DNA from 2 places in the Roseobacter sp. TSBP12 genome. Region 1 is predicted to be linked to the other one. Evidence: riboswitches for the same ligand, from Rfam matches in the RefSeq annotation. Region 1 holds a riboswitch; the other holds the start of a gene.
The links. Region 1 has a riboswitch for thiamine pyrophosphate ahead of thiB (thiamine ABC transporter substrate binding subunit). Riboswitches for the same ligand answer to the same signal wherever they lie in the genome.
Positions count from the first base shown of each region.

Region 2: another riboswitch for thiamine pyrophosphate. It lies ahead of thiC (phosphomethylpyrimidine synthase ThiC); the one in region 1 lies ahead of thiB (thiamine ABC transporter substrate binding subunit).

Region 1 is NZ_PYIB01000028.1:99,062-107,231, forward strand. It holds gene C8029_RS08805 (cytochrome c1) at 1-404, shown strand, start outside; gene C8029_RS08810 (thiamine ABC transporter ATP-binding protein) at 458-1,153, opposite strand; gene C8029_RS08815 (thiamine/thiamine pyrophosphate ABC transporter permease ThiP) at 1,146-2,690, opposite strand; gene thiB (thiamine ABC transporter substrate binding subunit) at 2,666-3,640, opposite strand; TPP riboswitch at 3,684-3,788, opposite strand; gene aroC (chorismate synthase) at 3,946-5,052, shown strand; gene C8029_RS08830 (DMT family transporter) at 5,061-5,921, opposite strand; gene C8029_RS08835 (HU family DNA-binding protein) at 5,991-6,278, opposite strand; gene C8029_RS08840 (AMP nucleosidase) at 6,411-7,895, opposite strand; gene C8029_RS08845 (SDR family oxidoreductase) at 8,051-8,170, shown strand, end outside.
Region 2 is NZ_PYIB01000060.1:73,567-81,736, forward strand. It holds gene katG (catalase/peroxidase HPI) at 1-624, shown strand, start outside; gene C8029_RS17805 (hypothetical protein) at 976-1,464, shown strand; gene C8029_RS17810 (sigma-54-dependent Fis family transcriptional regulator) at 1,522-3,549, shown strand; TPP riboswitch at 3,759-3,888, shown strand; gene thiC (phosphomethylpyrimidine synthase ThiC) at 4,011-5,810, shown strand; partial or broken gene C8029_RS17820 (FAD-dependent oxidoreductase) at 5,807-6,741, shown strand; gene thiS (sulfur carrier protein ThiS) at 6,731-6,928, shown strand; gene C8029_RS17830 (thiazole synthase) at 6,930-7,691, shown strand; gene C8029_RS17835 (thiamine phosphate synthase) at 7,688-8,170, shown strand, end outside.

The DNA.
Region 1 (8,170 bases):
GTGCGGGGTTCCACGGCCCTTACGGCACTGGCATCAACCAGTTCCTCAAAGGCATTGGTGGCCCGGAGCACATCGTCTCCATCCTGACCGGCTACACCGGTGAGGAAAAGGTCGAAGCTGGCACCACCTATTACGAGAACACCGCGTTCTCGACCGGTTGGATCGCCATGGCTCCGCCCCTTTACGGGGAAGATGTCGAATATGCTGATGGTCACTCCAATGAGCTGCACCATGAAGCCGAAGACGTGGCTGCCTTTTTGATGTGGGCTGCTGAGCCGAAGATGATGGCACGCAAGCGGGCTGGCTTTATGGCCGTGACCTTCTTGGTGCTGCTGACCTCTTTGCTCTACCTGACCAACAAAAAACTCTGGGCGCCGCATAAAGGCAAAAAGACGTCGCTTTAAGCGACCGAAGAGTTAGAAGTGATGAGAAAGCGCCCCAATTTGGGGCGCTTTTTTCATGGGCCGATGTAATCCAAAAGTCCCTGTGGCGGGTCCGCTTTCATCTCTGCCCATGGCCGTGGCGGTTGACAGGTCCCGCCCTCCACCCAAATCACCAGATCGGCGAAACGGTCCACATCCGACACATCATGGGTGACCATCAACATCGTCGCCCCTAAGCGCTCCGACACGTCTTTTGCCAGATCAATCATCTCATGTCGCATCGCCGGACCAAGCGCCGAAAACGGCTCATCCAACAGGATCAACGGCTTTTGCTGCACAAGGACGCGCGCCAAAGCCACACGGCTTTGTTGTCCGCCCGAAAGTGCACCCGGACGCCGGGTTTCTAAACCCTCAAGTCCCACGGCCCGCAGCGCCTCGGATACTGCGCTCTGCTCAGATTTGGACAGGCGCAAACTTGGCCTAAGCCCAAGCCCGACATTCTGCGCCGCGGTCATATGAGCAAAAAGCGTGTTGTCCTGAAACAGATGTGAAATCGGGCGTTCAAAAGGCGCGGATAGGCCAAAGGGCCTGCCCCGCCAAAGAATGTCGCCGTCATCAGGGGTCTCAAATCCCCCGATGAGCGACAGAAGCGTCGATTTTCCCGCCCCCGAGGGTCCAATCACCGCCACCCGCGCGCCTTTTGGCACTTGGAAATCGGCGGTGAGGGTAAAATCGCCCTGCGTTAAGTGCAAATTTCGGAACTCAAGCACGGCGTCTCCCCCAGAGATCGAAGATGTAAAACAGAGCCAAACTCAGCCCAAGAAGCAGTAAAGCCGCCCCCATCGCCTGATCCATCCGGTAAGACCCCATCAAGCGGTAGATTTGCAGCGGGAGTGTTGCGGAGTCGGGGCGCGCAAAAAGGGCGATCACCCCAAGATCCCCCATCGACAGCGCCGCAGCCAACCCGGCCGAAAAGCCCACAGGCCCGCGCAACCTGGGCCACAGCACAAGCCGCACGCGGGTCCATCCCGTCAGCCCAAGACTGTCAGACAAGCGCCCATAGGTCCGCTCCGTTGTCGCCAAAGCGGGCCCAATCGCGCGCAAGATAAACGGCAAGGACATCACCGCATTGACCAAAGCAGTGATGAACAAAGCCCAATCCGCCGGATCGGCCACAGCAAAAAGCACAATGTAAAGCCCTGTGCCCATGACCAGTGGCGAGGCTGCGATGGCCGTCATACCAACACCTTCCAACCATCGCCACCGTAGCGCCGAGAGACTAAGAGACAGGGACAAGATGATCGCCAATGCGGCCGATCCAAGGGCCGTCACAAGGGAACGCAGGGCCGCAGACCAAACGGAGATGGGCAGATCAAACACCCCATATGCGCCACGCAGGACGATGGCCAGAAGCGGTAGGAGCAAGAAGAGACTGACCATCATGATCCAAAACAAATCCACCCCCCGTGCGCTCAACTTATGAACATCGAACCGCTGCACAGGGCGATCCAAACCAGCCCCTCCCACCTGGGGAACCCGAAATTTCAGCGATACAAAGGCAGCAACCGCACAGATCACCACTTGGATCAGCGCCAAAAGTGAGGCTTTACCGAGGTTGAAATCATAGCGAAACGCTTCGTAGATCGCGAGTTCAACGGTGGTGGCTTTGGGTCCCCCACCAAAGGTCAGGGCGACGGCGAAGGAGGTGGTGCAAATCAGAAAAATGACGGCAAACGCGCCGGGCACAATCTCTTTGAGCATCGGTCCTTCGATGTGGCGAAACATGTCGCGCGGAGCGAAATTAAGCGAGGCCGCAAGGCGGAACCTCTCGGACGGGATAGCGCCCCAACCCTGAAGCAACAACCGTGTTGCAAGTGGCAAATTAAAGAACACATGCGCAAGGATCACACCATGGAATCCGTAGATCGAAACAGGCTCTAATCCAGCCCAACTGAGCACAATCGAGATAAATCCCGTTTTGCCAAACACCGCCGTTAATCCGAGAATGGCGACAATCGTCGGCAAGATAAATGGTGCGCCCAAGAGGGTGATCAAAAGGCGACGCCCAGGGAAATCACGCCGCGCTAAGCCGCGTGCGACCGGAACCGCCAAGACCACCGACAGGCCCGCAGAGATCAGTGCCTGAACAACGGTGAAACGGACCGCCATCCAGTCAAATTGCGACAGTGTTGAAAAGCTTTCAGCCCGAAGCGCAACAACGCCCAGAGTGCCAAGGCTCAAGGCGGCGACCAAAGCCGCCGCTATGAGCCCCGGCCAAAGTCTTATTGCGAAAACGCGGTGCGCCATTCGGCAATCGCCTTGTCCCGCAACGCATCCGCTTCATTTTCATCAAGGAAAATGGCCTTTTCCGGGTAGTTCAATTCAGAGAATGCCTCGGGCCATTGATCACGCGGCAAAGCGGCGGGGTAGGACCAATTGGCCGTCGGAATGATGTTTTGAAACGTCGGTGAGAGGATGAAGGCCATGAACGCATCCGCAAGCTCCGGCTGATCGGTGCCTTTCAGTTTTGCGGCGAGTTCGACCATGAAATAGTGGCCTTCGTCAAACAGCGCGGCGGATTTCGTTTCATCTTCTTCAGCAATGATGTGATATGCGGGTGAGGTCGTGTAGGAGAGAACCATGTCCACCTCGCCATCGGTAAACAGGCCGTAGGCTTCGGACCAGCCCTTAGTCACTGTCGTGACTTTCGGCGCCAATTTTGCCCATTCCGCTTCGGCGTCGTCCCCAAACACCTCTTTGCCCCACAGCACCAAAGCCAGCCCCGAGATCGACGTGCGCGGATCTTGGATTGCGATGGACCAATCTTCAGTCGAATTCACCAAGTCATGGAAGGACGCGGGCGGATTTTTAATCTTGGTGTTGTCATAGACAAAGGCCGTATAGCTCCAGTTGAACGGCAAGAACGTGTCGTCCGTCCACTCAAGCGGCAGGGTCAACGGCGACAGGTCCAGCCCATGCGGCACAAAAAGCCCGGTTTCACGTGCCTTCTTGGTCACATCTGAATTGAACCCGATAACCACATCCGCCTTGGTCCGTTCGCCTTCCAACAGAATACGCGGCAACACATCACCTGTGACATATTCAATCTCACAGTCACATTCGGCCTCAAACGCCGCCTTGATCGCCGGGCCCGGACCCCACTCAGAGGCAAAATAATCGGGGGCATAGATGGTCAGAGGGTCTGCGTGAGCCGCCGAGGCCGCAACCAGTGCCGCAAGTGTAAATCCATATTTCATGGCTCGCTCCATTCAAAAATGGGCGAAGAAAAAGGTGGCGAATGGTGATCGCTAATACCTTCCCTCCGCCGGTGTTAGCCGGTTCAGGTTCAACGGGTCCGCTTTCGCATCTCAGCCGTGTTGCACACGGGCACCCCGAGGTGTCCGTGACGCTATTGCCCCTTTGAAGGAAGTTCAAGCCCCTCCTACAGTGCGGGAGAGACCGGTTGGTTCAGGATGTGCTTTATGAGCGCCATAGAATGATTTCCCTTGATTGCTCAAACAAGTGACATCGGGTAAAGCAGGGGAAACCTGAGGAGCACCCGATGAGCATGAACACATTCGGACATCTTTTTCGTTTCACGACATGGGGTGAAAGCCACGGTCCGGCGCTTGGCGCGACGGTGGATGGTTGCCCTCCGGGTATCGAAATCAATGAGGCGATGCTTCAGGTCTGGCTTGATAAACGCAAGCCGGGAACATCGAAATACACCACTCAGCGGCGCGAACCGGACCAAGTGGAAATCCTGTCTGGAGTGTTTGAGGGTAAGACCACGGGTACGCCGATCCAATTGATGATCCGCAACACCGATCAGCGCTCAAAGGATTATGGTGAGATCGCGCAAGCCTTTCGTCCGGGCCATGCCGATATCACCTATTTCCAAAAATATGGCATCCGCGATTATCGCGGGGGCGGCCGCTCCAGTGCGCGCGAAACCGCGGCGCGTGTGGCCGCTGGCGGTATTGCACGCGCGGTTTTGGCCGAATTGGTGCCGGGCCTTGAGATCAAGGGCTACATGACCCAGATCGGCCCGCATGGGATCGAAGGCGAACGCGATTTCTCTGAGATCGACAACAACCCGTTTTGGGTGCCCTCCGCCAAAACCGCCGAAAACTGGGCCGCCTATCTGACTGGCATTCGAAAAAGCGGGTCCTCTATTGGAGCCATTATCGAGGTGGTCGCGAAAGGCGCGCCAGCCGGGCTTGGAGCGCCGATTTATGCCAAGTTAGACACGGATTTGGCCGCGGCGATGATGTCGATCAACGCGGTGAAAGGTGTCGAAATTGGCGAAGGTATGAATGCCGCCTGTCTGTCTGGTGAAGAAAACGCCGATGAGATGCGGATGGGGCCAAATGGGCCTGAGTTTGGGTCTAATCATGCGGGTGGCATTCTCGGTGGGATTTCGACCGGGCAAGACCTTGTTGTGCGGTTTGCGGTGAAACCCACCTCTTCGATCCTCACGTCGCGCAAAACGATCAATCAGGCGGGCGAAAACACCGACCTGATCACAAAGGGGCGTCATGACCCCTGTGTCGGTATCCGCGCTGTGCCTGTGGGCGAGGCAATGATGGCTTGCGTCATCTTGGATCACCTGCTGCTGCATCGTGGTCAAGTTGGCGAAGGGTTGCGAGGTAGATTTGGGGCCAAATAAGACCCCAATCATGCCTTAGACATCTGAACCGCTAAAATGCCCGCCATGATGGTCAAAACGCCGTAAATGTCCCATTGGCTGACATGTTCGCCCAGCAACAGCGCCGCGATCGCGACGCCAAAAAACGGGTTGAGAAAGTGGAAGGCTGCGGATTTGACGGTTCCAATGCGCTCAACCAGTTTGAACCAAATCCAAGTGGCCATGAGCCCCGGAACGAAGGTTGTATAGAGCATCGCCCAGACCAATTTGGCGGACATGGTGAGCTCATATGTGTCAATCGCCGGGGATAGCACAGCAAGCACAATCGATCCGATCAGACTTTGCACACCAACCACCATCAAAACATTGCCTCCGGCATTCGTCGACCGCACAGCCAGCGTCGCAATCGCAAGCGCGACAGTGCCGACACTACACATGGCAATCCCCACAAGATCACTGCCACTCGACAAGCGCGTGCTCATGATGATCAACACCCCCATGAACCCCAACACGAGGCCAAAGATCGCCATAGGTTTAGGAGTTTCGCGCAGGATTAGGGTTGAAAGCAAAGCCACGACAAGCGGCATGGATGAGGCAAGAACCGCCGCAAGGGAGGCCTCAACCGTCCGCATCGCCAAAAAATACAGGCCCAGATAGGCAACGTTTTGGCACAGACCAAAGAGGACGATGCTTTTCCATTGTGTACGGGTAAAATTCCACGATTGACCAAGCAGTTTGGCCAGCGCCACCCCCGCCAAACCAGAAAGGGCAAACCGCACAGACAAGGCCGCAAGCGCTGGCGCATCTGCAACGATAATCCGAGCCGATGTGAAGGCCGAGGACCACATCAGCACGAAGGCCAACCCCATTACGATCGCTCTGATATCCATATCATGCCCCCAAACGAAGAAGGGCCGCGACTGTGCGCGACCCCTCCCAGAAATAACTCAATCGACCGATTAGCCGTTTACGCTGTCTTTCAACGCTTTGGCGATGGTCATTTTCACAACCTTGTCGGCGTCTTTCGGCATCTGGTCACCCGTTTGCGGGTTGCGGACCATGCGTGCAGGACGTTCACGGCAATAAATTTTGCCAACACCCGGAAGGGTCACAGCGCCACCGCCGGAAACTTCTTTGGTGATGAGCGCAGTGATTGCATCAAGAGCAGCCCCTGCAGATTTTTTGTCGGAGCCCATCTCTTCGGCGAGAGCAGCAACGAGTTGGGTCTTGGTCATCGGTTTCGACATGTCTGTATCTCCTCGTAGTCCCCCATGCAGTAGAGGGTTATTGCGCATTTCTAAGCGAATATTGAGGGGCCGCACAACGCCTAGTGTAACAGAGCGGTATGTTTTCGCGCATTTTGGGTGAAAAAACCTCCCTTAAAGGAAAGCGGTCTCCTCAAATGACCGCAATTTGCGGCTGTGAATGCGCTCGATCGGCATTTCACGGAGGATTTCCATCGAACGAATGCCGATCAAAAGATGCCTCGCAACCTGTGATTTGTAGAAATCAGAGGCCATACCGGGTAACTTTAGCTCACCATGAAGCGGCTTATCAGACACGCAAAGCAACGTGCCATAGGGCACCCGGAACCGGAATCCGTTGGCGGCAATGGTGGCAGATTCCATATCAAGGGCGATGGCCCGCGACTGACTGAGACGCTGAACCGGTCCGGATTGATCGCGCAATTCCCAGTTGCGGTTGTCAATCGTCGCCACCGTGCCGGTGCGCATGATCCGCTTTAACTCGTAGCCCTCCAATTTGGTCACCTGTTCGACAGCGGTTTCCAAAGAGGTCTGAATTTCCGCCAAGGCTGGGATCGGCACCCAGACCGGCAGGTCCGCATCCAGCACATGATCTTCACGCAGATAGGCGTGCGCCAAAACGAAATCACCCAGCCGCTGAGAATTGCGAAGACCGGCGCAATGTCCGACCATGATCCAGGCATGAGGCCGCAGCACCGCGATATGATCGGTTGCGGTTTTGGCATTCGACGGACCCACGCCGATATTGACCAAAGTGATCCCCGACCCATCCGCACGCTTCAAATGATAGGTCGGCATTTGCGGCGTTTTGGTCGTGGGCGGAATCTCCGTCTCGGCATCAAAAATCTCGACATTCCCGGTTGAGACGAAACTTGTGTAACCGCTGTTCGGATCGGCCAGGACCTGACGGGCATAGGCCTCAAATTCCGAGACATAGAATTGATAGTTGGTGAACAACACATGGTTCTGAAAATGGCTCGCATCCGTCGCAGTATAATGGGACAGACGGGCCAGTGAGTAATCAATCCGCTGCGCCGTAAAGGGCGCAAGCGCGGCCGAGCCGTCCTCATGCAGAAAGCCAAACCCGTTGACGATATCGTCATGGGTGGTGGTCAAATCCGGCACATCAAATACATCGCGCAGCGGGTAGGACATGACTCCCTCTTGCGGGACGGTCACGGATTCGTCGTTGGCGACAGCAAAATGCACCGGCATCGGCGTGTCAGAGATGCCAATTTCGACGCTTACACCATGATTGCGCACGATCTGTTTGATTTGTTGGGTGAGGTAATTGCGAAACAAATCCGGGCGCGTGATCGTTGTGGAATACATCCCCGGCTTGGCGACATGCCCAAACGACAAGCGGCTGTCCATTGCGGCATAGGAGGTCGTCACAACGCGGATTTCGGGATAACAGGCCCGGTAGCGCGCGGTGGGTGCCTGCCCGCTGGCCACTTGGGAGAACTTTTCCGCTAAAAACGATGTGGCCTCGAAATAGAGTTCTTCGAGGAAAGCGACCGCTGCCGCCGGATCGGTAAAATTGCGCGGCGCGATTAAGGGCGGTGTCTCAAGGGCGAGGCTTTTGCTTGTCGTATTCACTCTTATATCCTCTTACGGTAAGACGGTCCCTCATTACTCTTGGGGTCCGTTTTGTCGAATGCTGAGAAATCAGCCTTGCTGTCCAATTGAGACCAAGTGGGCGACGGGCGCAAGGCCCAGAGATGTGACCTGAGATCAGACACGAGAGGCCAACAATGACCCAACCGCACCTGTTTTCCTTCGGCCATGGCTATAGCGCCCAGGCTCTTGCGCGCCGTCTTTTGTCCCAAGGCTGGGCAATCACAGGTACAACCCGTAGCGCAGACAGAGCACAA
Region 2 (8,170 bases), on a different contig from region 1:
GGGAAAAAAGTCTCCTTGGCGGATTTGATCGTGTTGGGCGGCAATGCGGCCATTGAAAAGGCGGCCAAAGACGGCGGGACGGTCATTGCGGTGCCCTTTACGCCGGGTCGCACGGATGCCTCGGCTGAACAAACGGATGCAGACTCCTTTGCGCCGATGGAACCTGTCGCAGATGGATTCCGCAACTACGAGAAAGCCGCCTATACCTATCCGGCCGAAGCACTTTTGGTGGATAAGGCACAGCTTTTGACCCTTAGCGCGCCGGAAATGACCGTCTTGGTTGGCGGGATGCGGGCACTGGCAGCCAATCAAGGTGGATCGGAGCACGGCGTTTTGACCAAACGCCCCGGCACGCTCAGCAACGATTTCTTCGTCAACATTTTGGACATGGACACCGAATGGGTGCCGGTCGATGACTCCGAAACGCTTTTCGAAGGGCGTGACCGGGCGTCGGGGGCGAAGAAATGGAGCGCGACGCGCGTTGATCTGGCGTTCGGATCGAATTCGCAATTGCGGGCTTTGTCCGAGGTCTATGGCAGCCGCGCAAATGCGCAAGGCTTTGTGAAAGACTTCGTTGCGGCATGGGTCAAAGTGATGGATGCGGACCGTTTCGATCTGCGTTGATCGGAGTTGAATAAGAATGCCAAAGGCCGGATTTCGGCCTTTGGCAGACCTCGGTCTTGGCCTTTCCTGCGTCGGAAATGCGCCTTTGGCACAGGCCACCCCGTGTTCTCGTCCGTATCTGCGGAGAAAACGTTGTTCAGTTTTTGCACACTCATGCTCTGAAAGCCGGGAAATGACGTGTTTTGCAGAAGACTGCATCCATCTGATCCGTGGCGTCTTTTTCCAAAATTCGACGGGTTTCAGCCGTTTTTACCACGAAACCGATGATGTGTTCCGCTGGACGAGGCCGGTCTTTTCTCTTGGAGAGACGAGACAACTGCTGCTAATCTTTTAATCAGGGAGGAACTGAAATTGGATATTTTCTCGAAGAGGGAAGGTCCACGCGCGGAAGATGTGAAGGCGAAACGCCTGATCTCTGAAAATATGCCCGTGATCCGCAAACTCGCAGACCAGCTCAGCGGCGGTGGCTACACCCGTATGCGCCAGCAAGAGGCGAAACGGCGGGAGCCGCCCAAGCTCGACGGGCTGATGATCTATGATCTCAAAGCCTCTGTGCGCAATGATGTTGCCGACCCCTACGTAAAAGTCAGCCTGAACAACCGCGTTGTGTTGGCGGACAAATCCAGCGGGTTGCAGATTCAGATGCTGGGCGAAATTCGTGGCAATTTCATGTCTAAAAAACTGGTTCTTGCGACCAAGGAAAATGGATTCCTCTCCCCGTTGGATGACGATCTTTACGCCCTGCTGAAACATTTGGAAGGCGTTGAGATCACGCGTGACTTTACCGAGAAAGATCTGGCGAATGAGCTTGAGATTGTGTTGGACCTGAAAAGCACATGAGGAAAACGGCGCTTTTTGAATCATCAGCTATGAGAAAGGAAGGCGTGTCCCCTCATCATGACCCGTTCAAGTTATTACAACATGCAAAATGACAAGGCTGCGGGGCTGATATGCGGTTCCGATTATTCGGAACAGCATACCCGCGAGGCGTGGGAACGCTTTGTGTCCTCTGGTCAAAATACTGAGACCCGACCTGACACTGTGCGCGAGGAAATCCTTGCCTCGTGGCGACGCAGCCGGGAACTCGGGGTCAATGCCGGTGGGCAGGCGTCGCGCAAGATCATTGACGAGAACGGGGTGTTCCTGCGTCAGGAGCGCAACGCCGCTTTGCGCAAGGCGGCATCAGCCGCCTTTAAGCGTCTCGAACCCTATCTGAAAGAAGCCAAGACGATCCTGATCCTCGCGGATGATCAGGGCGTCATCATCGACGCCATTGGGGACGAGTTGATCCTGGACGAGGGTCAGGGCATCCATCTTGAGATCGGCGGGGATTGGAATGAACAAACCATCGGGACCAACGGGATCGGCACCGCGCTGAAGACGGGAAAGCCCGCCTATGTGCATGCTGCCGAGCATTTCGTAGAAGGTGTGCAGGCCTGGACCTGTGCGGGGGCCCCAATCCGCGATCCGTTTACCCAAGAGATTATCGGGGTCGTTGATTTGTCTGGCCCGCCCCAGATTTTCCGCCAACACAATATTGCTCTGGTGTTGGCCTCGGCGCGTGAAATTGAGATTGCCCTCGCGGAGCAGCAGCAAGAAGAGCGCGCCATGTTGCTCGAAGCCTTCATGATGTCCGAATACAGTCGGGTGGATCGCGGTGTGATCCTGTTGGATAAGAACGGTCACGTTCTGTTTCGGCGTGGGGTGGATGAAAAAACCTTGTTGCGGTCCAAGGAGTTAGAAGTCGGTCACAAGCTTTTGCCAAAGCTGTTGGAACTCTCAGACAGAGAGATCACGAACCTGCTGCCCCTGAGCCTTGAGACGGACGGTGTCGAGCGGCTGAAGCTGGAAGGCGTCTATCGTGGTGCGGCGTTGTTTTTGAAAAATAAGAACAATTCGACCCGTATACCTGCGTCGTGTACGATCAAACCGCGCAGCAATGTGAACGAGGCTGAGATCCAGATTATCGGCAGTTCGCCCAAGATGGTCGATGCGATCGAATTGGCCGAGCGAGTGGCGCAAGCCAATGTTTCCGTGCTGATCCATGGGGAAACCGGCGTCGGCAAAGAGCTGTTCGCGCGGTTGATCCATAGCCGCTTGCCGCGTGAAAAAGCCCCCTATGTACCGGTGAACTGCGCGGCGATTTCCGGCGAACTGATCGGGGCCGAACTCTTTGGCTATGAGGACGGGGCCTTCACCGGGGCGGTGCGTGGCGGACGCGCGGGCAAGTTTGAATTGGCCGATGGCGGCGTGCTGTGTCTTGATGAAATCGGGGACATGCCGATCGAATTGCAACCCTATCTGCTGCGGGCGCTTGAACAACGTGCGATCTATCGAGTCGGCGGCAGTCAACGCCGTCCGGTTGACGTCCGGCTGGTGGCGATGACGAACCGCGACCTGCGGCAAGAGATCGAAAAAGGCAATTTCCGGCGTGACCTGTTTTATCGCGTGGGCGTGGTGACCATCGAAGTCCCGCCCCTGCGGGATCGTGCGAATGACGTGCTTGAACTGGTCGCTCATTTTTCGCAAAGCTATGCCAAGGAAACCGGACGCCCGCCGATGACCTTCTCCGACGAGGTGATCAAACGGCTTATGGCCTATCAATGGCCGGGCAATGTGCGTGAATTGCGCAACGTGGTGCAGCGTGTTTACCTGATCAAGACAGATGATCTTGTGCGCCTGAGGGACTTACCGCCCGAATTGCAGGACGATTTCGCCAGTTGCGAAGAAGATCCACTACCAAACATTCTCAAAGGCCATTCCGGCGATCTCGAAAGCATTGAGGCCTCGGCCATCCGCCAGACGATGATTTCGGAGAATGGCAACCTGACGCGGGTTGCGGCGGTTCTGGGGATTTCTCGCCCGACGCTTTATCGCAAGATGAAGCAGTACCATATTCGCAAGGCGCTCTCTTCCGACGCCTAAGAGTTTTGCAACATGCAAAGCAGTCACTCCAAATGAGGACGCACCCGCTTGCGAACCCCGGCTTTTCGTTGTTGGATCAGTCGTATATTCAATGAGATAGCCCAGAAAATCTGTTGCCCGCATCAGCGGGTGACAGGCGCGTGTGCAAGCCGGTCTACGCCTTCGCCGTAACTTATCGGTTGACAGGACGCCACGGCATTTCGTTAATACCACTACGTCAGGGGAGTCCCGCCCAAGGGACTGAGAGGCTGATTGACGGCGGAAACCCCGCCCGAGGTGACGCGACCCTTAGAACCTGACCCAGTTGATGCTGGCGTAGGAAGACCGAAGGGCAATTCCGTACACCTCTGTCACGAGGGCGGTCCTTTCGGGCCGCTTGGCCCATTTGCGTTTGGCGCATGGGCGGTGGTCCATGTCTGCTACCCGTTTCACTTGGGTCTCATCGTTATGAGGAGACCGAAATGAAAGACACGATCCCAACAATCACCACAGGCGCTTTGCCTGCCTCACAAAAAATCTATGTTCATGGCCAGACCCATGAGCTGCGCGTGCCCCTGCGCGAGATTTCGGTGACGGGCGAGGCGCCATTGCGAGTCTATGACAGCTCCGGCCCCTATACTGACCCCGCAGCGCAGATCGAGATTTCCGAAGGGTTGGCCGATGTGCGCGGTGGCTGGCTTCAGGCGCGCGGCGACATCGAACAATATGAGGGGCGGGTGATCACAGATGCCGACAACGGCTTTGCGACCGGCGCGCGATTGACGCCCGCTTTCCCGAAACAGCGCGATCCGCTGCGCGCTGTTGGCAACCGGGCCGTGACGCAGCTTGCCTATGCCAAAGCCGGGGTGATCACGCCGGAAATGGAATTCGTCGCCATTCGTGAAAATGAAGGCCGGATGGCGGCCTATACCCGCGATGGCGATCCGATGGGGGCGGAACTGCCTGACCTCGTCACGCCGGAATTTGTCCGCCAGGAAATCGCCGAAGGCCGCGCGATCATTCCCGCCAACATCAACCACCGCGAATTGGAACCGATGATCATCGGCCGCAATTTCAAGGTCAAGATCAACGCCAATATCGGCAATTCCGCCGTCACTTCCTCGATGGAGGAAGAGGTAGAGAAAATGGTTTGGGCGATCCGGTGGGGCGCGGATACGGTGATGGATCTCTCCACCGGGCGCAACATTCACAACATTCGTGACTGGATCATCCGCAATGCGCCGGTGCCCATCGGCACTGTGCCGCTCTATCAGGCGTTGGAAAAGGTCAACGGCATTGCTGAGGACCTGACATGGGAGGTGTTCCGCGACACGCTCATTGAACAGGCCGAACAGGGCGTCGATTATTTCACCATCCATGCAGGCGTCCGACTGCACATGATCCCGATGACCGCCAAGCGGGTGACCGGGATTGTGTCGCGTGGTGGGTCGATCATGGCGAAATGGTGCATGCATCATCACCGCGAAAGTTTCCTCTACGAGCATTTCGACGAGATTTGCGACATCTGCCGCCGCTATGACGTGTCATTCTCTTTGGGCGATGGTTTGCGCCCCGGCTCCATTGCCGATGCCAATGACGAGGCACAATTTGCCGAATTGCGCACGCTTGGCGAGCTGACGAAAATCGCTTGGGCCAAGGATTGTCAGGTGATGATCGAAGGGCCTGGCCATGTGCCGATGCACAAGATCAAAGCCAATATGGACGAACAGCTCAAACATTGCCACGAAGCGCCGTTTTACACGCTCGGGCCACTGACGACCGACATCGCGCCGGGCTATGATCATATCACCTCCGCCATCGGTGCGGCGATGATCGGCTGGTTCGGCACGGCGATGCTATGCTATGTGACGCCCAAGGAACACCTTGGCCTGCCGGACCGAGACGATGTCAAAACCGGGGTCATCACCTACAAACTCGCCGCCCATGCCGCCGATCTGGCCAAGGGGCATCCGGGCGCGCAATTGCGTGACGACGCGCTGTCTCGGGCGCGGTTCGAATTTCGCTGGGAAGATCAGTTCAACCTTGGCCTTGATCCCGACACGGCGCGCGAGATGCATGACGAAACCATGCCAAAAGAGGCGCATAAAGTGGCGCATTTCTGTTCCATGTGTGGGCCGAAATTCTGTTCGATGCGGATTTCCCATGACATTCGCGCCGAGGCCGAAAAGCAGGATGGCATGGCGGCTATGGCCGCAAAATTCCGCGAGGGTGGCGAACTTTACCTGCCGACAGACGACAGCGCGAAGGAACCGGCGGAATGATTTCAGTTCTGGGATCAGGCGTGGTGGGGTTGTGCGTTGCCACCGCGCTGCATGAGGCGGGGCATGAAATCGAAGTGATCGCGCCCGAACACAGCCCGCCCCCCGCCTCCTGGCTGGCGGGGGGGATGCTTGCGCCCTATTGCGAGGGCGAAAGCGCGCCCGAGGTGATCGTCGCGCGCGGACAATCGGCGGTGGATTGGTGGGCGGCCCATGTCCCTGATGTGACGCGGCGCGGGACGCTTGTGCTCGCCGCTCCGCGTGATGCGGGGGAATTGGATCGCTTTGCGCGTGCAACACGCGGGCATGGCTGGGTGACGCCCGATGCATTGGAACCCGCAATATCTGGACGATTTGCGCGCGGGCTTTTCTTTGCAGCCGAGGCGCATCTCGACCCCCGTGCTGCGCTCACGGCCTTGCGCATGCGGCTTTTGGCGGCGGGGGTGGCGTTTCGCGACGGTCCCGCGCGCGGGCGCGTGGTGGATTGCACAGGGATTGCGGCCCGCGCGGCTCTGTCCGATCTGCGCGCGGTGCGTGGCGAGATGTTGGAACTGCACGCCCCCGATGTGACACTCACCCGGTCGATCCGCCTGCTGCATCCGCGCTTTCCGGTCTATATCGTGCCACGCGGCGCGGGGCGGTACATGGTCGGGGCGACGATGGTCGAAAGCGATGATGCGGGCGGTATCACGGCGCGGGCTGTGATGGAATTGCTGTCGGCGGCCTATACCGTTCACCCCGCTTTGCCGAGGGCGAGGTGATCACAACGGCGGCGGGGCTGCGGCCGTCCTTTCCAAACAATCTGCCTGCCATCCGGCATGTCGGTGATGTGATCCACGTCAATGGCATGTACCGCCACGGGTTTTTGATGGCCCCGGCACTCGCCCTTGATCTTGTCTCCGTTTTGGCAAAGGAGCCTGCCCATGCGCATTGACTTGAATGGTGCATCCCATGAAACGGCTGCGCCGACACTGGCCGATTTGATTGTCGAAACCGGTATTGAGGCGGCCGCAGTCGCCACCGCGCTCAATGGGCAGTTCGTGCCCTGCGCGGCGCGGGCATCGACCCCGCTCACCCCAGGCGCAAAGGTTGAACTCCTCGCGCCGATGCAGGGAGGATAGAATGTTTTATGGCATAGACCTCAACACCCGTTTGATGCTCGGCACCGCACAATACCCCTCGCCCGAGGTGCTGCGTGCGGCCATTTCGGCCTCTGACGCGGAGGTCATCACCGTCTCGTTGCGCCGCGAAGGGCCGGGGGGCAGCGGATTCCGTGATATTCTTCAGGACAGCGGTTGCCGGATTTTGCCCAACACCGCAGGGTGCCATACGGTCCGCGAGGCCGTGACCACCGCCCATATGGCGCGCGAGCTGTTTGGCACGCCTTGGATCAAGCTCGAAGTGATCGGCCATGCCGACACGTTGCAGCCCGATCCCTTTGCTTTGGTTGAGGCCGCACGCATTTTATGTGCGGATGGGTTCGATGTTTTTCCCTACACGACCGAAGATCTGATCGTGGGGGAGAAGCTGATCGAGGCCGGGTGTCGCGTGTTGATGCCATGGGGTGCGCCGATTGGGTCAGGGCAGGGGCTGCGCAACATCGGTGGGCTGCGTGCCATGCGGGCGCATTTTCCACAGGTGCCTTTGGTGATCGACGCCGGGATCGGCGCGCCGTCTCAGGCCATGCAGGCGATGGAAATGGGCTTTGACGCGGTGCTGTTGAACACCGCCGTGGCCAAGGCGCTTGACCCGGTGGCGATGGCGCGGGCCTTTTCGGATGCAATCACGGCGGGACGTTTGGCGCGAGAGGCGGGTTTGATGCCCGCGCGCGACATGGCCCATGCGTCCACGCCGGTGTTTGGCATGGCGGAGTTGTTGGCATGAAACTTGATCCGTTTTACCTAATCGTCGGCCATGTCAGTCAGATCGAATTGCTCGTCCCCCATGGGGTTCGCCTTGTCCAGCTCAGGATCAAAGACCAGGCGGAGGCAGAAATCCATCGTCAAATCCGCCGTGCCCGCGACTTTTGCGCCGTGCATCGCGCCCAGCTTGTGGTCAACGATCACTGGCAAGCGGCGCTTGATCTCAATTGTTCCTTTGTCCATCTGGGCCAAGAGGACATGGACAGCGCGGATTTTGCAGCCCTGCGTCGTGCGGGCATCGCCGTTGGCCTGTCCACCCATGATGAGGCGGAACTGGAGCGCGCCCTGTCGTGTGATCCGGCCTATGTCGCGCTTGGCCCGGTCTATCCGACGCTCCTCAAAAAGATGCCATGGGGTCCGCAAGGGCTGGAACGTGTGACCAAGTGGAAACGCGCGGCGGGTGACGTGCCGCTGGTCGGGATCGGCGGGCTAACGACCGAA